DNA from 3 places in the Streptomyces sp. 891-h genome. Region 3 is predicted to be linked to each of the others. Evidence: riboswitches for the same ligand, from Rfam matches in the RefSeq annotation. Region 3 holds a riboswitch; each other region holds the start of a gene.
The links. A riboswitch is a leader RNA that binds a small molecule or an ion and turns the genes downstream of it on or off. The one in region 3 is predicted to bind cobalamin.

Region 1 (9,947 bases), 4.2 Mb from region 3:
GCTCGGCGCCTGCCTGCCTCCACGTCTTGGCCTTCTCGTGGAAGTTCCGGCCGCGGTCGTTGTCGGTGGGAGCGCGCCAGAAGTTGGGCACCGGGCCCTCGGTGAGCAGGGCCACGCCCTTGTGCCGGAAGTCGGTGAGGGTGCCGCGGCGCTTGTCGAGCGTGAGGGTGAAGTCCCGCCCGGTGACGGTGACCTCCGTGCCGGTCTCCTCGTACTCCACGGGTGGCAGCTCGCCCTCTCCCGGCTCCTTCGGGGCCGCCGTCTGCCAGGCGGTGAGCTGGAACTGTCCGCCCGCCACCTCGTGTCCGGCCTTCGCCCAGGAGGTGCCGTGTCGCAGTACGAGGGAGAGGTTGAGCCAGTACTCGGCGCCGGGCGCGGGCCTGGCAGGACGGTCCAGCGGCAGCCGTACGGTGCCGGTGTCACCGGGACCGGTGCGGGGCGGCCGTACGGTGCCGTGCTGTACGCGCTCACCGTCGCGGGTGACCTCCCAGCGCAGTTCGTAGGCGTCGAGTCCGGTGAAGAGCTGCTTGTTGGTGAGCTTCACCTCGCCCTCGGCCGCCTTGTCCCCCGAGAAGGCGATCCGCTGGTAGACGTGCTTGACCTCGTGCATGGCGGGGTTGGTCTCGCGGTCGGAGCGGACGACTCCGTTGCAGCAGAAGTTGCCGTCCGTGGGATAGCCCGCGACCCAGTCGCCGCCGTACGACAGATAGCTGCGCGAGGAGTCGCCGGGCACCGGCTTCTTGATCGTCTGGTCCACCCAGTCCCAGATGAAGCCGCCGTGCAGGTTCGGGTACTTCTCGAAGAGGTCCCAGTACTCCTGGAGGTTGCCGGTGCTGTTGCCCATGGAGTGCGCGTACTCGCACAGCATGAACGGCTTCTTGTCGCCCGACTTGCCGTACCTCTCGACCTCGTCGGGCTTGGCGTACATCCGGGACTCCACGTCGGCCACGGAGCTCATGCCCTCGTAGTGCACGGGACGGCTCGGGTCACGCTGGTGGAACCAGTCGGCCATCTTGCGGAAGTTGTCGCCGCTGCCCGCCTCGTTGCCGAGCGACCACAGCACCACACAGGGGTGGTTCTTGTCGCGCTCCAGCATGCTGCGCGCCCGGTCCAGGCAGGCCGCTGTCCACTCGGCGAGTGAGCCGGGGAGGGTGTCGCGGACCTCGTGGGTCTCCAGGTTGGTCTCGCCCACGACGTACAGCCCGTACTCGTCGCACAGCTCCAGCCAGCGGGGCGAGTTGGGGTAGTGCGAGGTGCGGACGGCGTTGATGTTGTGCTGCTTCATCAGCTTGATGTCGCGCAGCATCGTCTCCTCCGGCACGGCCTGCCCGTACACCGGGTCGGTCTCGTGCCGGTTGGTGCCCGCGAACAGCAGCGGCTTGCCGTTGATCTCCAGCTTGCCGGGGCCGAAGGTCAGCTTCCGGAAGCCGAACCGCACCCGGTGCACCTCGCTGCGGTCGCCGCCCGGATCCCGCACCGTCAGTACCAGGGTGTAGAGGCTGGGGCTCTCGGCCGACCACAGCTCCGGCCGGTGCACGGTGCCGGTCAGCTCCACGTCGGCGATGCCCCCGGCCGGGGGCTCCGCGCTGCCGGTCAGCGGGCCGGTGGGCACCCGGTGTCCGTCCGCGTCGTAGAGCGCTCCGGTGACGGTGTACTTCCCGGCCGTTCCGCCGGTGGTGTCCCGTATCCGGGTACGGACGGTGAGGTCGGCGGTGGTCAGCGCTTCGTCGAGCGCGGGGCGGACCTCGGCGTCGTGGAGGTGGACGCGCGGCACCGAGTACAGATACACGTCCCGGAAGATCCCGGACAGGTCGATCATGTCCTGGTCCTCCAGCCAACTGCCGTCCGACCAGCGGTAGACCTGTACGGCGAGGGTGTTGTCGCCGTTCTTCAGGTGCTCGCCGATGTCGAACTCGGCCGGGGTGTAGCTGTCCTCGCTGTAGCCGACCTGCTCGCCGTTCACCCACACGAAGAAGGCCGACTTCACCCCTTGGAAGGAGAGCAGGGTGCGCCTGCCGCGCCAGCCACGGGGCACGGTGAAGGTTCTGCGGTAGGAGCCGACGGGGTTGAACTCCTTGGGGATGGCCGGGGGTTCCGGCTTCTCGTACCCCGTCCAGGGATATTTGATGTTCAGGTAGATGGGCTCCCGGTAGCCGTGCATCTCCCAGTTGGAGGGTACGGGCAGCCGGTCCCAGTCGCCGTCGTCGTAGTCGGTGCGGTGGAACCCTTCGGGACGCTTGGCGGGGTTCTCCGACCAGTGGAAGCGCCAGTTCCCGTTCAGCGAGCGGTAGTAGGGGGATTCCTGGTACCGGCCCTTGAGCGCCGCCGCGCGGTCGCGGTACGGGATGAGGGCCGCGCGTGCCGGCTCGCGGTTGACCTGGAAGACGGTCGGGTCGGCGTCCCATTCGCGGCCGTCCGGTTCCGCGGCCGGTTTCCGCGCCCCGGCGGCGAAGGCCGCCTTCTGTTCACGGAAGGCGGCCCAACCCGCGAGAGCGCCACCGGTAGTTGCCAGAAAGCTCCGTCGTGCCCATGGCTTCGCATCCATGACTCCACAAGACACCACAGAGTCAAATGGATATCAACGCTTTCGCACAGCTCCCTTCAAGGCTGGTGCGGGGTGGGGCTCCGTCAAGCCGTCGTCCAGGCCCGGTTCATGGACCACCCGGTCCGTATGCCCTCGGGTGGGCAACGGCGGCCGCGCTGCTGCGGCCTCGCCGTTGGTCGCGGGCGTCCCGTTCGCGGGGGCTCCGTTGGCGGGCCTCCCGTTCGCGGGCGTCCCGTTCGCGGGCGCTCCGTTGGCGGGCGTCCCGTTCGCGGGCGCTCCGTTCACCTGGCCCCCGTTCACCTGGCCGTTCACGGGCGCGTGAGCCGGCCGGGGCACCGGTGCGGCAGGCGGCCCGAACGGCAGCGGTGCGACAGGTACTCGGCCCTTGCCCCGGGCCCTGGCACGCGGGCGGGGATCTGGGCCCGCGCCGGGGCCGGGAGCGTGGGAGCCGGGCGCCTGCTCGACCCCGGGGACACGGCTCTGCTCCACCCCGGGCGCATGGTTCTGCTCCACCTCGGGCAGATGGTTCTGCTCCACTCCAGGAGCAGGGCTCTGCTCCGCACCGGGTACAGGGTCCTGCTCGGCCCCCGGGACCGGCGGCCCGCCAGGCCCGGCAGCAGGCTCCCGGCCGTCCTGGGCGCCCTCCCCCGCGCCGTCGGGCGCCGGTGCGTCCGGTGTGGCACCCGCGCTCGGGACCGCACGCCCGTGGTCGGGCGCGGGCTCGGTGCTGTCGGCCGGCTCGGCGTCTGGGGCGGAGGCGGGTTCGGCCGGCGGGGCGGCGGAGTCGGCGTCAGGCGCTGCGTCCTGGCGGGGCCCGCCCAGCAGGCTCTGCGGCAGCACCGCCACGGCCTGCACTCCGCCGTAGATGTTGTTCCGCAGCTGGACGACGACGCCGTGCCGACGGGCGAGGGCGGCCACGACGTACAGGCCGATGCGGCCGTTCCGCAACAGTTCGGGCACGTTGGTCCTGCCCGGTTCGGCGAGCATCGCGTTGAGGCGGTTCTGTACGCCGAGGTCCATACCGCGCCCCCGGTCCTCGACCTCGACCGCCAGCCCGGCCGTGACGCGCTGGGTGCGCAGCAGCACCCGGGTTTCGGGCGCGGAGAACATGGTGGCGTTCTCGGCGAGTTCGGCCAGCAGATGGATGACGTCGGCGACCGCGTGTCCGCGCACGGCGCCCTCGACGGGAGGCACCAGCTGGACCCGGGTGTACTGCTCGACCTCCGCCACGGCGGAGCGCAGCACCTCGGAGAGGGGCACCGGGCGGGACCACCGGCGCTGGGCCGTGGCACCGCCGAGAACGGCGAGGTTCTCCACGTGGCGCCGGGTGCGGGTGGCGAGGTGGTCCACATGGAAGACGCCCTTGAGCAGATCGGGGTCCTCCACCTCGTTCTCCAGCTCGTCGATGAGCTCGATCTCCCGGTGCACCAGCGACTGCAGCCGACGGGCGAGGCTGACGACGACCTCGGCCCGCTCCTCGCTGCCGCCGCGTGCCCGGGCCGTCAGCCCGACGGCCTCCACCACGGCGGCCTCCGCGGCGCACTGGGCGTGCGCGGCCTGGTGGCCGAGCAGATCCAGCGCGTCGCCGACCGGCTCACCCTCGGGGGCGCGGGTGCGGGTGACGGGGTGTTCGCCGTGCCGCAGGGCCCACAGCATCGAGCGGAGTTCCGCCTGGCCGCGTTCCAGGGAGCGCCGCAGGGCCGCGCACCGTGCGGCGGTACCCCGCGCTTCGGCCGCCGCCAGCGTCCCGGCGGCGCCGAGCAGCCCGCACATCACCAGGGCCCCGGTGACCAGCGCTGCCCACTCGGAGCCCGTGAGCGGATCAGCGGCGTCCCGGCCCGACAGCAGGAGGCAGACGACGACCGCGCCGGTGAGCGCGACCAGTCCCGCGGGCAGCACGCTGAGCCGTACCAGGCGGCGGCGCACGGCGGCGTCCCCCACGCTTTCTAGGGCGCGGACCTGCGCCCGGGGCCTGCCGTGCCGCCGCCGTGCGGGGACGTTCCTCCCACCGGGTCCGGTCGGTTGGGCGGCCACAGGAACGGAAGTGGATGCTCCGCTTCCGTTCTGTGCCACAGAGGTCGGGAGTTCGGGCATGGATTCCTCGGGTGAGTTGAGGCGCTGAGAGATCGGGCGAGCAGCAGCGGCGGAGGGACAGAACAGGTGGACCTGGTGCATCGATGCCGCGGTCACGCTAGCCCGCGGCCCTCCCGCGACCTGCCCCGTACGGAGGATTCGCCAGGGTTCGCCAGCTCCCAACGAGTGAACCCCACCGGCTTCCGCTTGACAGGGCTCGTCCGCGCCGTCCGAGGGAGCGGTATCGCTCCGTACGCCCGATGCGCTCAGTACGCCCGCACGGTGACGTTCACCCGGCCCCGCAGCTCCAGCGCGGGCGGCGCCGTACCCGGCTCGGTGCGGGGTACGCCGTGGTAGGACAGCCGGGCCGGGCCGCCGAAGACGAAGGCGTCCCCGCTGCGCAGCTCCACGTCCTCCCACGGCCGCCCGCGCCCCTCGGTGTTGCCGAACCGGAAGACGCAGGTGTCCCCGAGGCTGAAGGAGACGACGGGAGCCGCCGAGCGCTCGTCGCTGTCCCGGTGCATGCCCATGCGCGCGCCGTCACCGTAGAAGTTCACCAGCGCGATGTCGTACGGCACGGCGCACGGGCCCGCGCCGTACACCGGCTCCCCGGTCACCTCGGCGGCGGCGTCCACGGCCGCCCGCGCCCACTCCCCCAGCCACCCGGGGAACGGCTTCACCGGCTCGCCGCCGCCGTCCACGACGGTCGGCGCGTAACCGTAGGGATACCAGTGCCGCCCCAGGCTGAGCTGCCGCACCGACATCCGGCCGCCGCCCGGCATCCGTACCGTCCGCAGGCCCGCGGGCGGCAGGGCCCATCGGCGGCACGCCGCCAGCAGCTCGCGCTGGGCCTCGGGCGGCAGCCGACTGGGCAGATGTACGGCTCCCGGAGCGATCTCCGAAGCGGGCCGCGGGAACAGCTCCTCGCTCACGGGGCCAGCGTACGGCGCCGGGCCGCCCAGCCCTCGGCGAGACCCCGGCCGGGCCGAACGTCGTACGAGTCACCGCACGAGGACTGATCGCCTCAGGCATCCATGCCTTATGGTCGAACGGACGGTCGTCGCAGATGCTGGGAGCGCACGTGAATGTGGAGTCCACCGGGACGGAGCTGACCGGGGTACGGAACTTCCGGGACGTCGGGGGCCTGCCGACGGTGGACGGGCGCCGGGTGCGGCGCGGGGTACTCTTCCGCAGCGGGCACCTGGCCCACGCGACGCCCGAGGACGCCGCCTTCCTCGGCGAGCTCGAACTGCACACGGTCTTCGACTTCCGCAACTCCGCCGACCAGGCGCTCGACGGCCCCGATGTCGAGCTGCCCGGGGTCCGCAACGTCAACCTTCCGCTGTCCGACCCGGCCGACGGTGCCGAGTTCTGGCGGCTGGTGCGCGACGGCGAACTCGACCAGCTCCGGGCGATCCTCGGCGACGGGCTCGGTGACCGGCGGATGACCGACTCCTACCGCGCCATGATCCTGGAGCGGACGGCCGAGCACAGCCGCATCCTGCACGCACTGGCCGAGGACAGCGTGCCCGCGCTGATGCACTGCGCGGCCGGCAAGGACCGGGCTGGGCTTGCGGTCGCCATCACGCTGCTGGCGCTCGGCGTGGAGCGGGCCGCCATCGAGGAGGACTACCTCCAGTCCAACCAGCCGCACCGGCGGTACAAGATCTACCGCAGCAACAAGTCCAAGGCCGGTATGGCGCCGGAGGTCCTGGAACTGCTCGCCCCTCTCTTCGAGGCGCGCGCCCGCTATCTGCACACCGCGTTCGAGACCATCGACGAGAGGTGGGGCGACGTGGACACCTACCTGACCGAGGGCCTCAAACTCTCCGAGGGAACCCGCATCAGGCTGCGCTCGCGCCTGCTGGAGCCCTGAAACCGGCCCAGCGGACGCCTCATCCCTCCGCCTCGACGCCCCGCTGAGCCCCGCTGAGCCCCGCCCCCGGGGTTATGCTGGCGGTGCAGCAGGTTCGCCCCGTCAGCCAGGCGGGAGGCGTCGTAAGAGGGAACCCGGTGCGAGTCCGGGACTGCCCCGCAGCGGTGAGTGGGAACGACCGCCGTCATACGCACTGGACCACAAGGTCCGGGAAGCGACGGCCAGTAGGTGCCCGCCGGGAGACCGGCAGGCGTGCCCGCGAGTCCGAAGACCTGCCCGCTGCCCGTGCGCGTCCACGCGTGCACGGTCCTCCCGGAGACCTCGAGGGCGGGTCGGAGAGCACAGCGCACCAGACGGCGGGACGCCGGCCACGCGTCCGCCTCCCCGGGCGCCGCCTCCCTTCGTGTCCTCGCTCCGTCCTTCCGGGACGCTGGAGACACTCGCGAAGGAGAGTTGCGTGACAGCGCCCAGAACGCACGAGGCAGCAGCCCGAGCGGCCACCACCCGCCCGCCCGCGCCGGTGAGCGCCACGGTGTACGGCTATCCCCGCCAGGGCCCGGACCGCGAACTGAAGAAGGCGATCGAGGGGTACTGGAAGGGCCGCGTCGACGCCGAGTCCCTGCACGCCACAGCGGCCCGGCTGCGGGCCGCCAACTGGCGGCAGCTGGCCGAGGCGGGCATCCACGAGGTCCCCACCGGCGACTTCTCGTACTACGACCACGTACTGGACACGACCGTGATGGTCGGTGCCCTCCCCCAGCGGCACCGCGCGGCCGCGGCCGCCGATCCGCTGGACGGGTACTTCGCCATGGCCCGCGGCACCCAGGACGCGGCGCCGCTGGAGATGACCAAGTGGTTCGACACCAACTACCACTATCTGGTGCCCGAACTCGGCCCCGGCACCGTCTTCGCGGCGGACTCGCGCAAGCAGACCGCCGAGCTGACGGAAGCCCTCGCACTGGGGCTCCCGGCGGCCCGGCCGGTGCTCGTCGGGCCCGTCACCTACCTGCTGCTGGCCAAGCCGGCGCCCGGCGTCGCCCCCGACTTCGAGCCGCTGTCGCTGCTGGAGAGGCTGCTGCCCGTCTACGCCGAGGTGCTGGCGGATCTGCGCGCCGCGGGCGCCCAGTGGGTGCAGCTGGACGAGCCGGCGCTGGCGCAGGACCGTACGCCCGCCGAGCTGAAGGCCGCGGCCGAGGCCTACCGGCTACTGGGCGGCGCCGCCGACCGCCCGCGGCTGCTGGTCGCCTCCTACTTCGACCGGCTCGCCGAGGCGCTGCCCGTACTGGCCAAGGCGCCGGTCGAGGGCCTGGCGCTCGACTTCACCGGGCCGGCCGCCGCCAACCTGGACGCGCTCGCCGCGGCCGGCGGGCTGCCGGGCAAGCGGCTGGTCGCGGGGGTGATCGACGGCCGCAATGTGTGGATCAACGACTACGAACGCTCCATGGCCACCCTCGCCACCCTGCTGGGCCTCGCCGACCGGGTGGATGTGGCGGCGTCCTGCTCGCTGCTGCACGTGCCGCTGGACGCGCGCGCCGAGCGCCATATCGACCCCCAGGTCGCACGCTGGCTGGCGTTCGCACGGCAGAAGGCGGCGGAGGCGGTCACGCTGGCCCGCGGCCTGTCCGAGGGAACCGCGGCGATCAGCGCCGAGCTGGCCGCCAACCGCGCCGACCTCGCCTCACGTACGGCCTCGCCGCTCACCCACGACAAGGCCGTACGGGCCCGTACGGCAGCCGTCACCGAGGCGGACACCCGCCGCGCGCTGCCGTACCCGCGGCGCACGGCGGCGCAGCGCACCCGGCTCGGCCTGCCGCCGCTGCCGACCACCACCATCGGCTCGTTCCCGCAGACGGCCGAGCTGCGTGCGGCCCGGGCCGGTCTCCGGGCCGGCCGGATCGACGAGACCGCCTACGAGCAGCGGATCGCGGCCGAGATCCGCGAGGTGATCGCCTTCCAGGAGCGCGCCGGGCTGGACGTACTGGTGCACGGCGAGCCCGAACGCAACGACATGGTGCAGCACTTCGCCGAACAGCTCACCGGGTACCTCGCCACCCGGCACGGCTGGGTGCAGTCGTACGGCACCCGCTATGTGCGCCCGCCGATCCTGGCGGGCGATGTCGCACGCCCGCGGCCGATGTCGGTGCGCTGGACGCAGTACGCGCAGACGCTGACCTCCCGCCCGGTCAAGGGCATGCTCACCGGCCCGGTGACCATGCTCGCCTGGTCGTTCGTACGGGACGACCAGCCGGTGTCCGAGACGGCGCGCCAGGTCGCCCTGGCGCTGCGCGACGAGGTGTGCGAACTGGAGGCCGCGGGCACCGCCGTCATCCAGGTCGACGAGCCGGCGCTGCGCGAGACGCTGCCGCTGCGCTCCGCCGACCGGCCCGGCTATCTGACGTGGGCCACCGCGGCGTTCCGGCTCACCACCGGCGGGGTGCGTCCGGACACCCAGATCCACACCCATATGTGCTACGCGGAGTTCGGCGACGTGATCGACGCCATCGCCGAGCTGGACGCGGACGTCATCTCCCTGGAGGCGGCTCGCTCGCATATGCAGGTGGCGGACGAGCTGGCCGCGCACGGCTATCCGCGCGAGGCGGGTCCCGGCGTGTACGACATCCACGCGCCGCGGGTTCCCGACACCGATGAGATGGCGGCCCTCCTGCGGAAGGGCCTCACGGCGATTCCCGCCGACCGGTTGTGGGTCAACCCTGATTGCGGCCTGAAGACCCGTGGCTGGGCGGAGGTCCGTGAGGCGCTGCGGAACATGGTGGCCGCCGCCCGCACGGTACGCCGGGAGTTGCCGCGTTAAGCACTGAGCGGTTGCCCCGGGAAGAGAGCCGCGCGGCTGGCCACGGGCTGCCCCGACCTGTACGTCGCAGGCTGAGGCACACGTCGTGGCTGGTCGCGCAGTTCCCCGCGCCCCTTACGGGCGCGCCCTCCCTCAGCGGTTGGCCACCGCCTGGCGGACCAGCGTGCGGCCGAAGTCCCACATCAGGCCACCGCTGTGGGCGTCATCCATGACCTGGGTGAAGGCGGTCACAAAGCGGTCGACCTCCTCCTCGCCGATCACCAGCGGAGGAATCAGCTTGATGACCTCCAGGTGATCACCGGACACCTGGGTGAGGATGCGATGCTTCTGCAGCAGCGGCACCACCACCATCTGCGCGAAAAGCCCTTTTCGCGCAGCCTGCAACATGGTCCACCGGCTGCGCAGCTTCAGCGATCTGGGCCTGCCGAACTCGATGCCGATCATCAGCCCCCGGCCGCGTACCTCGTGCAGCAGCTCGTAGCGGTCCACGAGCGCCGCGAGCCGGCCGCGCAGCAGATCGCCGGTATGGCGGGCGTTCTCGGTCAGGCGCTCGTCCTCCATGACGGCGAGGGTGGCCAGCCCCGCCGCCATGGCCTGCGCGTTGGAGCCGAAGCTGGCGGAGTGCACGAGCACCCGGTCCA
Region 2 (9,947 bases), 2.9 Mb from region 3:
ATCATCCTGCTCGCCGTGCTGGCGCTCGTCGTCGTCAACGCGCTGGCCGAGTCGCCCTGGGGCACCTTCTCCATCGGCATGACCATCCCGATCGCCCTGTTCATGGGCTTCTACCTGCGGGTGCTGCGCCCCGGGCGGGTCACCGAGGTCTCCCTCATCGGTATCGCGCTGCTGCTGCTCGCGCTGGTCTCGGGGCGGTGGGTCGCCGAGTCGTCCTGGGCGGACACCTTCACACTGGAGCCCGGCACGCTGGTCATCTGGATTCTGGTCTACAGCTTCGTCGCCTCCATCCTCCCGGTGTGGATGCTGCTGGCACCGCGCGACTATCTGTCGACGTTCATGAAGATCGGCACCATCGGGCTGCTGGCCATCGGCGTCGTGGTGACGATGCCGACGCTGAAGATGGAGGGCATCACCGACTTCGCCGGCGTCGGTGACGGACCGGTCTTCGCGGGCTCGCTCTTCCCGTTCGTCTTCATCACCATCGCCTGCGGCGCCCTGTCCGGTTTCCACGCGCTGATCTCCTCCGGCACCACGCCGAAGATGATCCAGAAGGAGACCCAGATCCGGATGATCGGCTACGGCTCCATGCTGATGGAGTCGTTCGTCGCCATCATGGCGATGGTCGCCGCCGGCATCATCGACCCGGGGCTCTACTTCGCGATGAACGCGCCCGCCGGCGTCATCGGCGACAACGTGCAGGCGGCCTCGGAAGCGGTACGGCACCTGGGGTACACCATCACCCCGGACCAACTGGCGGCCGCCGCCAAGGCCGTCGAGGAGCAGTCGCTGCTCTCCCGTACGGGCGGGGCGCCCACCCTGGCCATCGGCGTCTCCAACATCTTCTCGGAGATCGTCGGCGGCGCCGGGATGAAGGCGTTCTGGTACCACTTCGCCATCATGTTCGAGGCGCTGTTCATCCTGACGGCCCTGGACGCCGGCACCCGCGTGGGCCGCTTCATGCTCCAGGACATGCTCGGCAACGTCTACAAGCCCTTCCGCCGGGTGAGCTGGTGGCCGGGGCTGCTCTTCTCCAGCGCCGCCATCGTCGCGCTGTGGGGCTACTTCCTGTGGGTCGGCGTCCACGAGCCGCTGGGCGGGATCAACCAGCTCTTCCCGCTGTTCGGCATCGCCAACCAGTTGCTGGCCGCGGTAGCGCTGGCGGTCTGTACGACGCTGCTGGTCAAGTCCGGGCGGCTGAAGTGGGCCTGGGTCACGGCCGTTCCCCTGGTGTGGGACGCCGTCGTCACGCTCACGGCGAGCTGGCAGAAGGTCTTCTCCACCGACCCGAAGGTCGGCTTCTTCCAGCAGCGCGCCAACTACCAGGAGGCCATCGACCAGGGCAAGGTCATCGCCCCCGCCAAGAACATGGACGACATGCACACCGTCGTCACCAACTCCACGGTGGACGGCGTCCTGTCGGCCCTCTTCGCGATCCTGGTCATCGTCGTCCTCGCCGACGCGGCGCGCACCTGTGTACGCGCGGTGCGCAACCCGGAGAGCACCCGGATGCACGAGGCGCCCTACGAGAAGTCCAAGCTGGTCGAACCCGCAGGACTGATCGCCACCAAGGAGGAGAAGGCGGAGAAGGCCGAGCACGAGGCAGCGCCGGCCGCGGCCGGAGCGCCCGGCGGCGGGGCGGGAGAGGACTCCCGGTGAACGGAGCGAAGCAGGTGAACGGCGCGAAGCGGGCGGCGGTCGATCCCCTGCTGCGGGCCGGGCGCTGGCTGCGCTGGTACGTGCGCGAGTTCACGGACGAGAGCGCGTACGACCGGTATGTGGCACATGTGCGTCAGCACCAGGGGCCCCACGCCCCGGTCCCCTCCCGGAAGGAGTTCGAGCGCCGCCGCACGGACGCCCGGGAGGGCGATCCGCGCGAGGGCTTCCGCTGCTGCTGAGATCCGCCGGGCAGAGCTGACGTCCGCCGGGCACGGCTGACGCCCCGGCGTTGTCAGTGCCGTGCCGGATGATGGCGGCCATGGACATCACCGTAAGAACCGCACGGCCCGAGGAGTACGCACAGGCCGGGGAGCTGGTGGCGCGCGCCTACCTCGACGGCGGACTGCTGACCCACGGGGATTCCGACCCCTATCTGAACTCGCTCCGCGACGCGGCCGGCCGCGCCGCCCACGCCGACCTGCTGGTCGCCGAGGACCCGCAGGGCGCGCTGCTGGGCACCGTCACCTTCGTCGGCGAGGGAGGGCGCTACGCGGAGCGCGCCCGGGCCGGTGAGGGCGAGTTCCGGATGCTCGGCGTACGGCAGTCGGCGCGGGGCCGGGGTGTCGGTGAAGCACTGGTGCGGGCCTGTATCGGGCGGGCCCGCGACCTCGGGCTGAGCGGGCTCGTCCTGTCCACTCTGCCGACGATGCACGCGGCACACCGCCTCTACGCCCGGCTGGGCTTCCTGCGCGCCCCCGACCGCGACTGGCAGCCGATCGAGGGCGTCACCCTGCTGGCCTACACGCTCACCCTGTAGCCGACGGCACAACATATGGGGCCCTCTCACAGGGGGGCCACAACATGTATGGTGTCTCACGGCCGTCGCCCCCGACGCAGGGGAATCCGGTGCGAGTCCGGAACTGTCCCGCAACGGTGAGCGGCACGCGCGAGCGTGCCCGCGAGTCCGAATGCCTGCAGGCGGCGGCAGTACCGAACGTCCGGGTCTCGTGGGTTGGGCCGCCGGGGCGGAGCGCGCCATGCCCGCAGCGGGTCCGGCGTGTGCCCTCTCCTGCCGTGCTGCCCTGCCAGGGGCCCTCAGCAGCCAGGGAGAGCACCGCGTGACCGTCACCACCGCCCCCACACTTCCGGCACCGAGCGGCGCCGGGCCCGGCGCTCCCGGGAAACCCGCCGCATCCGGCAACCCCGGCGCCCGCGAGCCCGACTCCCGGGAACCAGGTGCCCGGGAACCCGGCGCCCGCGAGGATCCGCCGGCCGAAGCGCTCCGCCGGGCCCTCGCAGCGCTCACCGCCGGTCTCCCCGACGTGGACCCGGCGCCGGTGCTGGCAGCGGCCCTGCGCGGACGGCAACCCGGCGCCACCGAGGCCGACCTGCGTGCCCTCGCCATCGAATCGGCTGCGGGTCTCATCAGCGAGGAGCCCTCCTACTCCCGGCTGGCGGCGCGGCTGCTCACCCACGTGATCCGCGACGAGGCGGCGGCGGAGGGCGTGACCTCGTTCTCCGCCTCGGTGGCGCTGGGCCACGCGCAGGGGCTGATCGCGGACCGCACCCACGCCTTCGTGAAGAAGCACGCACAACGGCTCGACGCGCTGGTGGCAGAGGCCCTGGACGGCGGCGCGGACGACCGGTTCGAGTACTTCGGGCTGCGTACCGTCCACTCCCGCTACCTGCTGCGCCACCCGGCCACCCGCCGCCCGATCGAGACGCCGCAGCACTTCCTGCTCCGTGTCGCCTGCGGCCTGGCGGGGGACGAGTCACCCGAAGCGCTGGCGGAGGTGGCCGCGTTCTACCGGCTCACCAGCTCCCTCGCCTATCTGCCCTCCTCGCCCACCCTGTTCAACTCCGGTACGCGCCACCCGCAGATGTCGTCCTGCTATCTGCTGGACTCGCCCCAGGACGAACTGGACTCGATCTACGAGCGCTACCAGCAGATCGCCCGGCTCTCCAAGCACGCGGGCGGCATCGGTCTGTCCTACTCCCGCATCCGCTCCCGGGGCGCGCTGATCCGGGGCACCAACGGCCACTCGAACGGGATCGTCCCGTTCCTGCGCACGCTGGACGCCTCGGTCGCGGCCGTCAACCAGGGCGGCCGGCGCAAGGGTGCGGCCTGCGTCTACCTGGAGACCTGGCACGCGGACATCGAGGAGTTCCTCGAACTGCGCGACAACACGGGCGAGGACGCGCGCCGTACCCACAACCTCAACCTCGCGCACTGGGTACCGGACGAGTTCATGCGCCGCGTCGAGGCGGACGGGCAGTGGTCCCTCTTCTCCCCTTCCGACGTGCCGGAGCTGGTCGATCTGTGGGGCGAGGAGTTCGACACCGCCTACCGCCGCGCCGAGGCCGAGGGCCGCGCCGTCAAACAGCTGCCGGCCCGGCAGCTGTACGGCGCGATGATGCGTACTCTCGCGCAGACCGGCAACGGCTGGATGACGTTCAAGGACACCTCGAACCGCACCGCCAACCAGACCGCACAGCCCGGTCGCATCGTGCACTCCTCGAATCTGTGCACCGAGATCCTGGAGGTCACCGACGACGGCGAGACCGCCGTCTGCAACCTCGGCTCGGTCAATCTGGCCGCGCACCTGGGCGCCGACGGACAGCCCGACTGGGAGCGGCTGGACGCCACGGTGCGTACGGCGGTGACGTTCCTGGACCGGGTGGTGGACATCAACTTCTATCCGACCGAGCAGGCGGCCGCCTCCAACTCCCGCTGGCGGCCTGTGGGTCTGGGCGTGATGGGACTCCAGGACGTCTTCTTCCGGCTCGGGCTGCCGTTCGACTCGCAAGAGGCACGCGAGCTGTCCACCCGGATCGCCGAGCGGATCATGCTCGCCGCTTACGAGACCTCGGCGGAGCTGGCCGAGAGGCACAGCCCGCTGCCCGCCTGGGAGTCCACCCGCGCCGCACGCGGTGTACTCCACCCCGACCACTACCCGGACGCCGAGCCGCACTGGGCGGACCGCTGGGACGCGCTGCGCGCCCGTATCGCACGCACGGGGATGCGGAACTCCCTGCTGCTGGCGATCGCCCCCACGGCGACCATCGCCGCCATCGCGGGCGTGTACGAGTGCATCGAGCCGCAGGTCTCCAACCTCTTCAAACGCGAGACGCTCAGCGGCGAGTTCCTCCAGGTGAACCACTACCTGGTCGCGGAGCTGAAGCGCCTGGGGCTGTGGGACGCGCGGGCCCGCGAGGCGCTGCGGCGGGCCAACGGCTCCGTACAGGAGCTGGAGTGGGTGCCCGCGCACGTACGGGAGCTGTACCGCACCGCGTGGGAGCTGCCGCAGCGCGCCCTGATCGACATGGCCGCGGCCCGCACCCCGTACCTGGACCAGAGCCAGTCGCTGAACCTGTTCCAGTCCTCCCCCACCATCGGGAAGCTCAGCTCGATGTACGCGTACGCCTGGAAGCGCGGCATCAAGACCACGTACTACCTGCGGTCGCGCCCCGCGACCCGCATCGCCCAGGCGGCCAACTCCGTCCCCCAGCAGCCGAAGCCCGACGAGGCGCTCGCCTGCTCCCTGGAAAACCCCGAGTCCTGCGAGGCCTGCCAGTAATGACGACTCCCACCACCACGACTGCCCAGGCTCCGAAGAACCTGCTCGACCCCGGCTTCGAGCTGACCCTGCGCCCGATGCGCTATCCGCACTTCTACGAGCGCTACCGGGACGCCATCAAGAACACCTGGACCGTGGAGGAGGTCGACCTCCACTCCGACGTCGCGGATCTGGCCAAGCTCACCCCGGGCGAGCAGCACATGATCAGCCGCCTGGTGGCATTCTTCGCCACCGGCGACTCGATCGTCGCCAACAACCTGGTGCTGACGCTCTACAAGCACATCAACTCGCCCGAGGCGCGGCTGTATCTCTCCCGGCAGCTGTTCGAGGAGGCCGTGCACGTCCAGTTCTATCTGACCCTGCTGGACACCTATCTGCCCGACCACGACGAGCGGGCCGCCGCGTTCGCGGCCGTGGAGAAAATTCCCTCCATCCGGGAGAAGGCCCAGTTCTGCTTCCGGTGGATGGACGCTGTCGAGAGCCTCGACAAGCTGGACTCCAAGGCCGACAGGCGCCGTTTCCTGCTCAATCTGATCTGCTTCGCGGCCTGCATCGAGGGCCTGTTCTTCTACGGCGCTTTCGCCTACGTCTACTGGTTCCGCTCGCGCGGACTGCTGCACGGGCTGGCCACCGGCACCAACTGGGTCTTCCGCGACGAGTCGATGCACATGTCGTTCGCCTTCGACGTGGTCGACACCGTACGGGAGGAGGAGCCGGAACTCTTCGACGCGGAGCTGACCGAGCAGGTCACGGCGATGCTGGAGGAGGCCGTCGAGGCGGAGCTCCAGTTCGCGCGCGACCTGTGCGGGGAGGGGCTGCCCGGGATGAACACCGAGTCCATGCGCCAGTACCTCCAGGCCGTCGCCGACGAGCGGCTGCGCCGCCTGGGCTTCCCGGAGCGGTACGGCTCCAGCAACCCCTTCTCGTTCATGGAGCTCCAGAACGTCCAGGAGCTCACCAACTTCTTCGAGCGGCGCGCCTCGGCCTACCAGGTCGCCGTGGAGGGCTCGGTCTCCCTCGACGACGACTTCTGACCCGGGCTACTCGTTCGGCACCGTCTCGTAGCGGGGCGTGCTCTCGGCCATCTGCCGGAGCACGTCCTTGCGCTCGCGCTTGGAGAGCCGGTCGATGTACAGATACCCGTACAGGTGGTCGGTCTCGTGCTGGAGGCACCGGGCGAAGTAGCCCGTGCCCCGCACCACGATCGGCTTGCCCTGCGCGTCCTGGCCGCGCACCACCGCGTAGTCGGGCCGCGCCAGCTGGTGGTAGGCGCCGGGCACCGACAGGCAGCCCTCGCTGCCGTCGTCCAGCACGCGCTGTTCGGCGGGGAGCTGTTCGAGCACCGGGTTGCACACGACGCCCACGTGCCGTACGCCCTCGTCGTCGTAGCAGTCGTAGACGAAGACCTTCAGGTCGACGCCGATCTGGTTGGCGGCGATGCCGACGCCCTCTGCGGCGCGCTGGCTGGCGAACATGTCGTCGACCAGCTTGGCCAGCTCGTCGTCGAACTCGGTCACGTCCTTGCACTCCCGGTGCAGCACCGGGTTGCCGACGACGGTGACGGGCCGTGCCGTGCCCCGCGCGGTGTGGGCCTCCTCGCGGGCTGCCGCGTCCGTCACGTCGTCGACGAACTCGCCCTCGGCCCTAGCGGCCGACTCGGCCGTCGTTTCCTGCTGCTGCGCCATGCCGTCGTACGCCTTCCTGCGACCCATAAGACCGTGAGAGCAAAGATCCGCCGGTGAACCGGCCGAGCACCGTACGGCCGCGTACCGTAAGGACTCGCCCTACAGGGTACGGGCACGCCCGGCGCCGCTCAGCAGACCTCCTCCAGATCCCGCCACTCCCGGGTGTCAGGGCTGTCGGCGACCCAGCCGTCCAGCAGCCCGCGCACCAGCGCGGCGGGCGCCGCAAGGCCGCACTCCCGCTCGGGCACCCACAGCTCGCCGGGGCCGCCCTGTGTCATATGGCCCAGCGGCCCGGGGTGGCCGGGTGAACTGTGGTCGTGCGGGTCCAGATGCACCGTCCCGTCACCCTCGTCGGCGGGCATGGCGCTCTCGGAGCAGGCGCGGCACAGCAGCCGTACGGAGGAGGACCAGTCCTCGGCGGCGAACCCGGCGTCGGCCGCCAGCCGCTCCAGCGCGTCCCGGTCGCTCTCGGTGGCGGCTTCCAGCAGCACCACCCAGGTGGGCACGGGCGAGGGCGCCCACAGCTCGATCTCGTCGAAGACGGGGTAGGAGGGCCCGGCCGCCGTGGTGCGCTCGCCGTGCGGTACGCCGTCGTGCAGGACGACCTCGCCCCAGCGGCGCCCCGAGGAGGGCAGCGGGATGCTCTGGATCTCCATCCGGGCCGGGTCGATGCGGCGGCCCCAGACGACCTCCGCCTCGCCCTCCGGGGAGAGCCGTACGGCGGCGCTGCCCAGCTGCATGCCGGAGGGTTCCTCGGCAGCCGCCGCGCCGTGCGAGTGACCGGGCACGTGCAGCCCGTAGGCCTGCCAGGCCCGGCGCGCCAGCGGCCAGTCCTGGAGCGCGGTGGCCGCGATGCCGACGTTCCACCAGTCGGGGGCCCCTGTCTCGCGGTCCAGCAGCGCCACGGCGCGCAGGCCCGCTGTGCGCGCCTGCTCCCAGTCGTGCCGGAACTTGTGCAGCAGCGCGAGGTTGAACCAGGACTCCGAGAGCCACGGCTCCAGATCGGCGGCACGGGTGAGCAGAGCGCCCGCGTCCTCGTAGCGCCCGTCGCCGATGAGCGTGAACGCACGGTCCGTCGCCTGCCGCCACGAGGCGGAGGGACGGTGCCGCACCTTGCCGAAGATCCTCACTTTGCTCCCGCCGATCCCGCCGTTCCGCCTGTCCTGAGGCCCGGCTCGCCGCCCGGCCTGCTGTCTGCCGATGGGGTTTTGCGGACCGGCCGCCACGCGCCGGTCCTCGCCTGTCGCGGTTCCCCCTTCGCATCCAACCATGCCCGCTCGGGTGCCCGCTCATTACCCGTGCGTCAGACGTCCGCGGCCCGTGCCACTACCCGTGACAGAGCCTCCACCACACGTGGTTCGTGGTCACGCGCGGTCGCTGTGCGCAGCGCGTGCAGGGCCTCCTGGCGCGCCGCGCGGCCCGTGCTGTGACTGCCCGCGAGGAGGTCGTCGTACGCGCCCACGGTACGGACCACACGCGCGGTCACCGACTGTTCGCGGTACGGATCGGCCTGTGCTTCCACGGCGGACGCCACCCGCCAGCGGACGCCCGCCTGCCGGAGCACCGCGCCGCCGAGCAGGGCGATACGGCGCTGCCTGCCGGGCTCCAGCGCGGTCGTGGCGCCGCCGGGTACCGGGTCGGCCAGCGAGAGCTGCCCCACGTCATGGGTGAGGGCCGCGTACTCCAGCGCGGTGAGTTCCCCTCCTGTCAGGCCCAGCTCGCGCCCCACCGCGCGGCTGAGCTCGGCTACTCGGCGCGCATGCCCGTACGGGGTGCAACCGGCCACCTCGGGGGCCCGGGCGAGGGAGTCGAGGGTGGGCCGGTGGGTCGCCCGTACGGAGGCGCGGCGGCGGAGCGCGAACTGGATGACGAGCAGCGGCGCGCAGCACAGCAGCAGCGCCCACAGCCCGGCGACGGCGACGGCCAGCGCGAGGAGCACGGCGGTGGCGGCCAGCGCGGGTACGGTGACGAGCCGGGCCCGCAACTCGGCCCGCAGCGCCCGGCCGTGTGCGTCGGTGGCGGCGGCGAGCAGCGCGTCGAGGCAGCCGACGAGCAGCGCCAGAGCCAGCAGGCAGCAGGTGAACAGAGCGCCCGGTTCGACGCCGCGGCCCAACCAGCCGTCTCCGTACAGCGGTTGACCGCAGACGGCGGCGAAGCCGACGCCGAGCGCCAGCCGCGCCGGGGCCTGGGGCGGTGGCGCCTGGCCCAGTGCCACATGCGGGGTCAGTCCGACGAGGGAGCCGACGAGCGCCACCGTGACGGCCTGTGCCGGTCCGTGCACGGCCGGGGTGTCGCCCACCTGGCCGCACAGCGCGTAGCCGAGCGCGCCGGCGCCGGACAGCAGCCCGGTGGTGCGCAGGCCGCCCACGCGCCCCTCGGGCAGCCGCACCCGGGCCAACTCCCCTACGGCGACGACGAGTCCGAAAGCCAGCGCGATGCCGGGCTGGGCCACTCCCTGCCACAGGGTGACGCACAGGGCGCCGCCCGACACCAGCGCGGCCGCACCGTAGGCGGCGGCGACGAGCCGTGCGGCCGTCCGCCGCCTCATACCGCGACGCCGCTGCCGGTCCGCGCCCCGGCCCCCTCAGCAGCAGCGTGGGCCCTGTGAGGCACCGCCGGGACCTTGGGCTGCCGGTGCCCGGCCGGTTCGGGGACGTCGGCGAACGGCCAGCCGTGACGGCGCAGCGCACGGGTGAGGGCCGCGACCATCCGGGGGTCGAACTGCGTGCCCGAGCACCTCTCCAGCTCCTCCAGCGCCGCCGCGACGGGCCTGCCGGGGCGGTAGCAGCGAGTGGAGGTCATGGCGTCGAACGCGTCGGCGACGGCCACGATCCGTGCCGCCTCCGGGATCTGCTCGCCGGCCAGCCCTCGCGGATAACCGGTGCCGTCCATCCGCTCGTGGTGGTGGAGGACGGCCTCGCGGGCCTCGCCGAGGAAGTCGAGCCCGCGCACGATCTCGGCCCCGTGCTCGGGGTGCCGTTCCATCACGCGGCGCTCGGCCGGCGTGAGGGGCCCCGCCTTGCGC
Region 3 (9,947 bases):
CGAGCAGCACGGCCAACTGCGCCGCCAGCCACTCGGGTTCCGCCGCGCCGGTCTCGTGGGCCAGGTCCTTGAGATAGGTGCGGACCGCCGTCTTGTGGTCGCGCACGGCGTCGGCCACCGCCTCGGAGTCCGCGCCCAGTTCGCCGAAGGCGTTTATGAACGCGCAGCCGTGGAAGTCCGGCCCGTCCACCCAGTCGTAGAGCCAGTCGAAGACCGCGAGCACCCGCTCCTGGGGATCGGTGTGCCGGGCCACGCGCTCCTCGAGCGCCGTCCGGGCCCACCGGTCCCGGCGGCGCAGATACGCCTCGACCAGGGCGCCCTTGGACGGAAAGCACTTGTAGATCTTCTTCAGTGAGACGCCGGAGGCGTCGCGGATCCGGTCCATGCCCACGGCCTGCACACCGTGTTCATAGAAGAGCGCGTCCGCCGCGCTGAGAATGCGAGCCGCGGTCGTGGCTTCGCTGTCCATGCTCTCCGTACTCCCCGCTTCTCCCCGTCTCCCCATGCCTTGAGAACCGCCGTTCTCTAGGATACAGTCTTGCTTGGCCGGGAGAACGGACGTTCTCCGGGTCATCAACGGGGAGAACGGGGGAACCCAAGCATGGCCGAGCAGACGTTGCGGAACTGGACAGGCTTGGGTGAGCCGGCGGGGACCGGGCTGTTCGCAGTCCCGGTCGCCGTCGGCGCACACGACACTGCCGCGCTGCCGAAGACCGCACTCCTCGCGACCAGCGGGCGCCGTGCGCGCCCGTCGGCGCGAGCCGAGTGGAGGCATGGAGTCGCCGTGCCGTCCGCGGGACGGATATCCAACCGGCGGCCGACCGGCACTGGTACCGGCGCCACCACCTGCCGTGGCCGCCACGCCGAGACCAGACCCTTGCGGCGCACCGGCCGTCACATAACCGGCCTCATAGGCGCCGGCGCCGGCCCTGCCGCCCGCGGCTGAGCGCAGAGCCCGCCGCACCACCGGAGCACACCGGCACACAGGCCCGCAGCACCCCGCCGCATCCCGGGAGCCCACCCGATCCCCGGGGCCGATGCGAGGCCGTGTCGCCGGGGCGGAGCCGCGAGTCCGCGTAACCAGCGGTACTCGCTCCAACGCCCGTGTTCCTGCCCGTCGGGGTCGGGCAGGAACACGGGAACCTCACTCCTTCACCGGCTCCTCAGCCTGCGAAGGCGGCTGGTCACGCTCCGACCGTTGATCGCGCTCCTGCCCCGACGGCTCGAACACCGGTGAGGCGTCGAAGGCGGCGCGACGGGTGGCCCTGCGCAGCGCGCGCAGCACCGTACCGCCCAGCGTCAGGGTCAGTACGACGGTCAGCAGCGCTCTGGGCACATCCCAGCCGAGCGAGGTCGCCAGCACATAGGCGCCGTAGCGGGCGAGGTTCTCCTGGAGGGGATCACCGGGCACGAACGAGACACCCGAGCCGAGCCCCGCGATGTAGGGCCAGCCCTGCAGATTCATGATCAGGCCGTAGAGCAGCGCGGAAACCGCTCCATAGACGGAGAGGAGGAGGAGTTCACGCCGGCCCCGAACCGTGCCGGGGCCCGGCAGCAGGCCCGCACCCATGGACACCCAGCCCATGGTGAGCATCTGGAACGGCATCCACGGACCCACCCCACCGGTGAGCAGGGCACCGGCGAACATCGAGACAGCACCGAGAACGAACCCGAAGCCCGGCCCCAGCACCCGGCCGGAGAGCACCATCAAGAAGAACATCGGCTCCAGACCAGCGGTGCCCGCGCCCAGCGGCCGCAGCGCGGCACCGGCCGCGGCCAGCACGCCCAGCATGGCCACGGCCTTGGCATCCAGCCCGGTCTCGGAGACGGTCGCCACGGCGACAGCGAGCAGAAGGGGGAGCAGTGCGGCGAAGAGCCAGGGGGCGTCCTGCGAGTGCGCCAACCCGGAGGTCCGGTCGGCCAGCAGGGGCCAGCCGAACGCGACAACACCGGTGGCGCTGGTGAGAGCCAGCGCGGCGATGGACTTCGGCCCGAGCCGGACGGCCCGGACGGGCTGGATGGACCGGACGCCCGGGCCGTCCGGGGCGGTCTGGACGGCCGGGGCGGTCTGGACGGGCTCAGGTGTCGCCGATGCCGGGGGCGTCGGGGATGCGGGCGGCGCCGGGGAGTCCTGGTCTGCCGGGACCGACGGGGCAGCGCGGTCGGTCCGGCGAGGCCACGGCGGGGCGGGCCGGCGGATCACAGCGCCTCCCGTACCTGGCTGACCGTCAGCCAGGGTTGTGGAGCAAGGATCTTGGAGACCTGTGGAGCGTAAGCGGGGGAGGAGGTGACGACCTCGTCGGTGGGCCCGTCGGCCACGGGCTCGCCCTGGGCAAGGACGACGACGCGGTGCGCCAGCTCCGCGACGAGCTCGACATCGTGGGTGGCCAGCACGATGGCATGGCCATCGGTCGCCAGTTCGCGCAGCAGCGTGACCAGCCGGTCCTTGGCGGCGTAGTCCAGCCCTCGGGTGGGCTCGTCCAGCAACAGCAGCGGCGGTCGTGCCGTGAGGATGATCGACAGGGCGAGGGCCAGCCGTTGGCCCTCCGACAGATCGCGGGGGTGCGTCGTGTCAGAGATACCAGGGAGCAGCCGGGAGACCAGCGCCCGGCAAGTGCCGGGCTCGGCCTCGGCGTCCGCGTCCGCCGCCCGGCACTCGTGGGCAACGGTCTCCGCGTAGAGCAGATCGCGTGGCTCCTGCGGCACCAGGCCGACATGGCGGAGGAGCTCGGTCGGCCGCGTACGGTGAGGAGTCCTGCCGCCCACGGTGACCTCGCCCGAGGTGGGCTTGTGCATGCCGGCCAGGGTGTTCAGCAGAGTGGACTTTCCCGCTCCGTTGCGCCCCATGAGGGCCACGGTCTCTCCCGCCCCGAGGGAGAGGGACACATGGTGAAGGGCGGTGACACGGCCACGGACAAGGGTCAGCCGTGAGACCTCCGCGAGCGGCCGCGCACCCTGCGGGGCGGGCTGCGGGCCGGGCGCCACTGACCCGGCCGGGAACCGGGAGGCGGCGCCGGTGCCGGGGTTGGCGGTGGGGGAGAGGCGCGGGGCAAGGCGGTCGCGGAGTGGGCCTGCCCTGCGGCGGGCGTCCCGCACCGAGAGCGGAAGGGGGTCCCAGCCGGCGAGCTCGCCCAGTTCCACGACGGGCGGCCGCACGGGTGAGAGGGCAAGCAGGGCGGCGGGCTCCCCGAGCTGCGCCGTTCCACGAGGGGAGGGAAGGGCCGGAGGGGACGGAGGGGACGAAGCGGAGGGAGGCACGTTCGACAACTCCTCCTCCGGCGCCAGCAGCAGCACCTGGTCCGCGTACTGCACCACGCGCTCCAGCCGGTGTTCGGCCATCAGGACGGTGGTGCCCAGGTCGTGGACGAGCCGCTGCAGGACGGCCAGCACCTCCTCGGCGGCGGGCGGGTCCAGCGCGGAGGTGGGTTCGTCGAGGACGAGAACCTTGGGGTGCGGGGTGAGGACGGAGCCGATGGCCACGCGCTGTTGCTGGCCACCGGAGAGGGAGGTGATGGGACGGTCCCGTAGCTCGTTGAGACCCAGCAGGTCGAGGGTTTCCTCCACGCGGCGGCGCATGGTGCCGGGGGGCAGGCCGAGGGACTCCATGCCGTAGGCCAGCTCGTCCTCGACCGTGTCGGTGACGAAGTGGGCGAGCGGGTCCTGGCCCACGGTGCCCACGACGTCGGCGAGTTCGCGGGGCTTGTGGGTACGGGTGTCGCGGCCCGCCACGGTGACCCGGCCGTGCAGGGTGCCACCGGTGAAGTGCGGTACCAGCCCGGAGACGGTGCCCAGCAGGGTGGATTTGCCCGCTCCGCTCGGGCCGATGAGCAGGCACAGTTCACCCTCCGGGAGGTGGGCGTCCACTACCGGGAGGGCGGGGGCCTTCGCGCCGTCGTGGACGACGGTGACCTGGTCGAAGGTGATCACTGGGGACTCTCCTCGTCGTGCTCCCGGCCGCGGAGCGCCCGTGGCGTGCGGAGCGCCGGTGACGTGCGGTGCGTGCGGGGCCGTGGCACCTCGGCGCCCTCCTCGGCCGCGCCCTCGTCGGCGGCGGCCTCGTCGGCGCCGCTCCCCTTGGCGGCGCTCTTGTCGGCGGCGGGCTGTGCGGCGGCGGGGTGCGCGGTGGCGGGCTGTGCGGTGCGTACGGGAGAGGGTGTGGGCTTGCCCGGGGTGGGTGGGGGTGCGGGGGCGAGGGCGGCGGGGAGGAGGCCGAGGAGAACGGCGGCGGCCGGCCAGAGGGGGAGGTCAGGCGCGGTGAGCGGGACGGCAGGCGGATTCAGCGATGCGGGCAGCACGTCGGCGGCCGTGATCATAAGGGCGCCCACGGCGGCGCCGGACGCGGAGACCAGCCAGGCGCGTATGCCCCAGCGGTCGGGGCGGTAGCGGGTACGGGCTGCCCGCTTGCCGCCCAGCCACAGCCCGGCCAGCGCGAGGGCCAGACCGGCCAGCAGTACGGGCAGGCCGAAGCCCGCTCCCTCGGCGGCGAGCAGACCGTAGGTGCCGGCGCAAACGCCCAGCAGTCCGCCGAGGGTCAGCGCTGTGGTGGTGTGCCGGACGGCGGTCGGTACCCGTGCGGTACGGCCGTAGCCGCGCGCGTCCATCGCCGCCGCGAGCGCCACCGAGCGCTCCAACGCGCCCTCCAGTACGGGCAGTCCCACTTGGAGTACGCCGCGCAGACCCCGGTCGTCCCGCCCCCGCAGCCTGCGCGCCGCCCGCAGCCGTCGTACGTCGGCGACCAGGTTGGGGGCGAAGGTCATCGCGACCACGACCGCCACACCTGCCTCGTACAGTGCGCCCGGCAGGGACTTGAGCAGCCGGGCCGGATTGGCCAGCGCGTTGGCGGCGCCGACGCACACCAGGAGAGTCGCCAGTTTCAGCCCGTCGCACAGCGCGAAGACCATGCCTTCCGCCGTCACCCTCCCCCCGATCCGCACGCCGCGTGCCCAGTCGGGCAGGGGTACCTCGGGCAGTTCGGCGAGCACATGGCTGCCGGGGATGGGCGAGCCGAGGAAGAAGGCGAACACCAGACGGATGGCCAGCACGAGGACGCCCAGCTTGAGGAACGCCGAGTAGGAGCGGGCCCAAGGCGCGTCGGTGCGGCGTACTGCGACGACATAGCCCGCCACCACGATCAGCAGGGCGAGGAGGAGGGGGTTGGTGGTACGGGAGGCGGCGGTGGCCAGGCCCAGGGCCCAGAGCCACCAGGCCCCCGGGTGGAGAGCGGTGCTACGGGTCGAGAGCGGTGCTCTCAGGTGAGAGCGGCGTCGCGATGCACGAGCCCCCGCCTCCGTGGCGAGCGGTGCTCTCGACGTGGAGCGGTGCATCAGCTACTGCTTCCGGCGGCGCGCCTGCCACAGCGCCGCGGCGCCGAGGATCCCCACAGCCGCAACCCCCGCCGCGAGCCCCAGCCCCGTCGACAGGCCGTCCCCTTGACCGCCCCCGCCGTCACCGCTGCGGTCGCTGCTGCCGGTGCCGGTGCCGGTGCCGTTGCTGTCGGAGCTCTTCTCGTTCTCGCTCCCGCCCTCGCGCCCACCCTCGCCGTTCTTCTCGTTCCCATCGCCGGTCTTCGCCTGCTCGCCGCATCCCTTGGCCGGGTAGTGGTCGATGGCGCACAGCAGTGCTTCGGAGTTGTAGCGCAGGGGCCCGGCCACCTTGGCGAGGGCATCGGCGGCGGTCCCGTTCCCCGGGATGCGGGCGCAGCCGGTGCGGGGTGCCGGCGGTTTCCGGGACTCGCCCTTGGGCGCGTCGGCGCGGACACCGAAGTCGATGCGGACGGCGACCCGCTTGCTGCCGTCCTTGGCCGCTGTCCGGGCGCAGGCGTCGGTGAACGAGACGGCGCCGCGCGGGGTGTCGGCCTGCTGCGAGTTGGTACTCAGGGCGAACCGGAAGCCCACGGTGTCGCCGTCCTCGGGGCGCAGGGTGGCCGGTCCCTCGGTGGCGTACGACCACGAGCCGTCCTTCTTCTGCTGCCAGAACGACCAGTAGCGGTAGCCGTCCGAGTCCGCGGTCGCCGCCATGGGTGCGGCCGCAGCTGCTGGGGCGGCCGCCGCCGCGGATGCGGCCCCCGCTGCGGAGGCCGTTGCCATGGTGGTGGTCGGCAGCAGTACGAGGGCCGCGAGGGCGGTTGCCGTCCGGGCGCTCACAGTTGCTGCCTCTTGCGGCGGCCGCTCAGCAGGATGCCGAAGCCGGCGCCGATGGCGAGACCGACCAGGATGAACGCCCAGACGGGGATGGTGGTGCCGTCGTCCTTCTTCTCGGAGGAGGACGAGTCCCCGTCGGCGGCGGGCATCTTGGCGGGCTTGGGCCCGGTGTGGTTGAGGCGCGAGAGCAGGTCGGTGCCGCCGAGCTCGCCGGGGTCACCGCCCGTGGCGCGGGAGGCGAGCATGAGGGAGCTGATGGCGGCCGGATCGTTCTTGGCCTTGTCCCACTTGTCGAGGTTCTTCGCGAGCCAGTTCAGGGAGGACTTGGCCGCTTTCAGGTGACCGCCGGCGGCCAGCGCGACGACGGCGTCCGCGGTGTTCCCGTAGTCGGGCTGCTTCTTGGAGGCGCCCGGCATGACCGTACTGAAGTGGTCGCCGTTCTTCTCCAGCGTCGCGGCCAGATACGCGGCGCCCGCGCCCGCCGCCGCCTTCCGGCCACCCGGGACACCCTTGCCGTCCCCGCCGTTCCCACCGTCCCCGTCGTTCCCGCTGTCCCCGCCGTCCGCACCTGTGGCGCACTTCAGCGGTGTGACGGGCTTGTCCTCGGCGTCCTTGGCGGGCGGCTCGGTCAGGGCGCCCTTGCCCAGCGCGGCGAGGGAGGCGGCAGCGGTGGCGTCCGCGTTCGGGACGAGCTTGCCCTTCTTGTCCGGCTGGTAGGCGAAGGCACCCTGCTGGCCCCGGGCCTCCTCGATGCCCTTGGAGCCGCAGGTCAGCTGGAAGGAGAGCAGCGCGTCGTACGGCGACTTGCCGCCCTCGGCCGTGGTCTTCCTCGGGTCCTCACCCGCGGCGTGCAGGGCGCCGATGGCCAGCGAGGTGGAGTTGGCGTCCGAGGGGGCGTGCGGGGCGCTGCCCCAGCCGCCGTCCTTGTTCTGGACCGAGATCAGCCACTCCACCGCCTCGCGTACGGCGTCGCTCCGGCCGCCGACGGCGGCGAGAGCCTGCACGGCGAGGGCGGTCGCGTTGGTGTCCGAGGGGGTGGCGTCCGGGTCGCACTTCCCGGTGGTGTCGGCGCGGTACGCGGTGAACGAGCCGTCGGCGCACTGCTGTTCGGTGAGCCAGTCCACGGCCTTCTTGGCGGGGACCGCACCGGCACCGTCCAGCGCCAGCAGCGCCATCGACTGCCGCCACACCCCGTCGTACTTCGGATCAGCCGTCCCGTAGAGCCCGTCCGGCAGCTCGGACGGCTTCTCGGCGACACGGGCCCCCCGTGAAGCGACGTGGGGCGCGGAGGGTGCGGCGGATGCCACGGGTGCGGCTGTCGCGCACAGCACGGTGGCGGCGGCGAGGACCGTGGCGCGGCGGCGGCGCGGTGACATTGCGAGTGCCTTTCGGTGACGGGAGCGGACCGCAGCCGGGCACGGCCACCCCGCCGAGGGGGCTCGCGCTCTGGCGGCCCCGCATCGCGGCGCACCGGGCTCGGCTCCGTATACCTCGACGGGCCGGTGGCCTCTCGGCCACAGGAGCCCACCTCCGCCCGGGTGCTCCGGCTCACGGCCGGCCACCTGTGCCGTACGCGGTCGCCGGGGCGCGGCCGCCAGAGTGCGACCACGGCCGACGGACCACGGACGACGACGGGGTGGCGGACCGCTCACGGTTGCGGGTCAGCGCCGGATTCGCACCGGCTTCCCCCGGTCGGAGGCGTTGTCTGGCTGTCGGCCACTGTAGCGGGACCGTCCACCGGGTCGTTCCGTCGGCCCGGTCCCGGTTCGTCCGCAGGTGCCGGTGGCGGGTCAGCCGGTGGCGCGGTAGGTGACCGGGGCGCTGCCGGGTACCGCCTCCGCGTGGCCGAGTTTCACCAGGTGGCGCAGGTGGGCCTCGGCCTCGGCCACGGCGATGTTGCGGGACCCGAACGGGATCTGCTCCCAGGGGCGGTTCCAGCGCATGGCCTCGGCGAGCTGCCAGGGGGTGAGGTCCCGGTTCGAGAGCAGTGCTCTCAGATCGGAGAGCCGTTCCGCATGGTGAGCGGTGAGCTCGTCGACCCGGGCCCGCGCATCCGCGAACGCGTGCTGGTGGGCGGGCAGCACTTCGGCGGGCCGCAGCCTGGAGATCCGTTCCAGCGAGTCGAGGTAGTCACCGAGCGGATCGGTGATCTCGTCGCTGTCCGGGTCCTCGTACAGGCCGATGTGCGGGCTGATCGTCGGCAGCAGATGATCCCCGGAGAACAGCCGCCCGCCCCGGCGCCCCGCCTGCTGCCGCTCCCGGCTCCCCTCCCGCGACCTCTCCGCGCCTCCCTCTTGACCACCCCGCTCCCGTGTCCCCTCCCGGCTTCCCTCCCGGCCCGGGTGCTGCTCCTCCAGGTGCAGGCACACATGGCCCGGCGTGTGCCCCGGGGTCCACACCGCGCGCAGCCGCCGCCCCGGCAGGGCCAGCAGTTCGTTCGGCTCGATCTCCCGGTCGGGCAGTGCTGCCCGCGCCCCCGGCAGCGTCCCGTCCCCGCCCTGTGCGAGGGCTGCGCGCAGCGGTGCCGTATGCGAGTCCGGGGCACCGGCGGCGGCGAGCTTCTCGGCGAGGTAGCCGAGCCACTGGCGGCGGTCCGAGTCGCGGGTGCGGCGGACGATGGCGGCGTCCGCCGGGTGCATGGCGATCCAGGCGCCCGACTCCTCCCGTACGCGCGCCGACAGGCCGTGGTGGTCGGGGTGGTGGTGGGTGACGACAACGCCGTGCAGCGCGTCGACGGAGGTGCCGCACGCGGCGAGCCCGTCGGCGAGGGCCTGCCAGGAGGCGGGGTCGTCCCAGCCGGTGTCGATCAGCACGGGTCCCGCGTCCGTCTCGATCAGATGGACGAGGGTGTGGCCGAGCGGGTTGTCCGGGATGGGTACGGGAATGCTCCACACGCCGCCCCCGTGGTCACCGACCCCCGGCCCGTCGTCCGTTGCCTGCGGTCTGTTCGTCATGGCGGCTCCCGGTTCCGTGCGCGGGTTGCGCGGGTCGCGCGGGTCTGACGGCCGCGCCGCCATGGACGGCGGTCCGGCAGAGCATCGGCACCGGCATTGTCCCTTAGAACTAGAACTGGTACTAGTTCTGATGCGCTGTCAGGAAGTCGACGGCGGCGGGCGGGCGGAAGAGGGCGGGCGGAAGAGAGGGCACGGCCATGACGGACACCCCCAGCGGACCCGAGGCGAGCGGCGGCGGCATCCCCTACACCGCCCACCAACAGCTCTACATCGGCGGCAGCTTCACCGATCCCGCCGGTGACCGGACGATAGAGGTGGTCTCCCCGCACACCGAGCAGCCCATCGGGCACGTCCCGCACGCCTCGCGCGAGGACGTCGACCGTGCCGTGCGCGCCGCACGCGACTCCTTCGACTCCGGGGTGTGGGCGCGGCGGCCGCTGGCCGAGCGGATCGAGACCGTCGCCCGTATCAAGGACGGAATCGCCGCGCGCAGCGAGGAGATCGCCAAGGTCATCAGCGCCCAGAACGGTACGCCCTACACCTCAGCGGTGATGCTCCAGTCCCTCGCCGCGATGATGGTGTGGGACACCGCGCTCAAGATCGCCGCCGATTTCCCCTACGAGGAGCGCAGGGCCGGGGTGCTGGGCCCCCTGCTGGTGCGCCGGGAGCCGGTGGGTGTGGTGGCGGCCGTGGTGCCGTGGAACGTGCCGCAGTTCACCGCGGCGGCGAAACTGGCGCCCGCGCTGCTGGCCGGCTGCTCGGCCGTGCTGAAGGTCTCGCCGGAGACCCCGCTGGACGCCTATCTGCTGGCCGGGATCGCCGACGAGGCAGGGCTGCCTCCCGGCGTGCTGTC

Region 1: linked by a shared signal. The riboswitch ahead of metE (5-methyltetrahydropteroyltriglutamate--homocysteine S-methyltransferase) and the one ahead of HC362_RS23290 (prenyltransferase/squalene oxidase repeat-containing protein) in region 3 are both predicted to bind cobalamin.
Region 2: linked by a shared signal. The riboswitch ahead of HC362_RS10430 (ribonucleoside-diphosphate reductase subunit alpha) and the one ahead of HC362_RS23290 (prenyltransferase/squalene oxidase repeat-containing protein) in region 3 are both predicted to bind cobalamin.

Annotation. Positions count from the first base shown of each region.
Region 1 covers NZ_CP050693.1:1,098,333-1,108,279, forward strand. The annotation lists gene HC362_RS04955 (glycoside hydrolase family 2 TIM barrel-domain containing protein) at 1-2,545, opposite strand, end outside; gene HC362_RS04960 (ATP-binding protein) at 2,579-4,486, opposite strand; gene HC362_RS04965 (alpha-ketoglutarate-dependent dioxygenase AlkB) at 4,885-5,550, opposite strand; gene HC362_RS04970 (tyrosine-protein phosphatase) at 5,685-6,494, shown strand; cobalamin riboswitch at 6,568-6,789, shown strand; gene metE (5-methyltetrahydropteroyltriglutamate--homocysteine S-methyltransferase) at 7,015-9,306, shown strand; gene HC362_RS04980 (aspartate aminotransferase family protein) at 9,439-9,947, opposite strand, start outside.
Region 2 covers NZ_CP050693.1:2,457,483-2,467,429, forward strand. The annotation lists gene HC362_RS10415 (carbon starvation CstA family protein) at 1-1,659, shown strand, start outside; gene HC362_RS10420 (YbdD/YjiX family protein) at 1,656-1,898, shown strand; gene HC362_RS10425 (GNAT family N-acetyltransferase) at 1,979-2,476, shown strand; cobalamin riboswitch at 2,522-2,654, shown strand; gene HC362_RS10430 (ribonucleoside-diphosphate reductase subunit alpha) at 2,778-5,237, shown strand; gene HC362_RS10435 (ribonucleotide-diphosphate reductase subunit beta) at 5,237-6,271, shown strand; gene def (peptide deformylase) at 6,278-6,922, opposite strand; gene HC362_RS10445 (hypothetical protein) at 7,051-8,052, opposite strand; gene HC362_RS10450 (hypothetical protein) at 8,226-9,470, opposite strand; partial or broken gene HC362_RS10455 (HD-GYP domain-containing protein) at 9,467-9,947, opposite strand, start outside.
Region 3 covers NZ_CP050693.1:5,308,835-5,318,781, forward strand. The annotation lists gene HC362_RS23265 (TetR/AcrR family transcriptional regulator) at 1-469, opposite strand, end outside; gene HC362_RS23270 (ECF transporter S component) at 1,145-2,020, opposite strand; gene HC362_RS23275 (ABC transporter ATP-binding protein) at 2,200-3,927, opposite strand; gene HC362_RS23280 (CbiQ family ECF transporter T component) at 3,924-5,324, opposite strand; gene HC362_RS23285 (SCO2322 family protein) at 5,328-6,143, opposite strand; gene HC362_RS23290 (prenyltransferase/squalene oxidase repeat-containing protein) at 6,140-7,516, opposite strand; cobalamin riboswitch at 7,677-7,829, opposite strand; gene HC362_RS23295 (MBL fold metallo-hydrolase) at 7,931-9,094, opposite strand; gene HC362_RS23300 (aldehyde dehydrogenase) at 9,292-9,947, shown strand, end outside.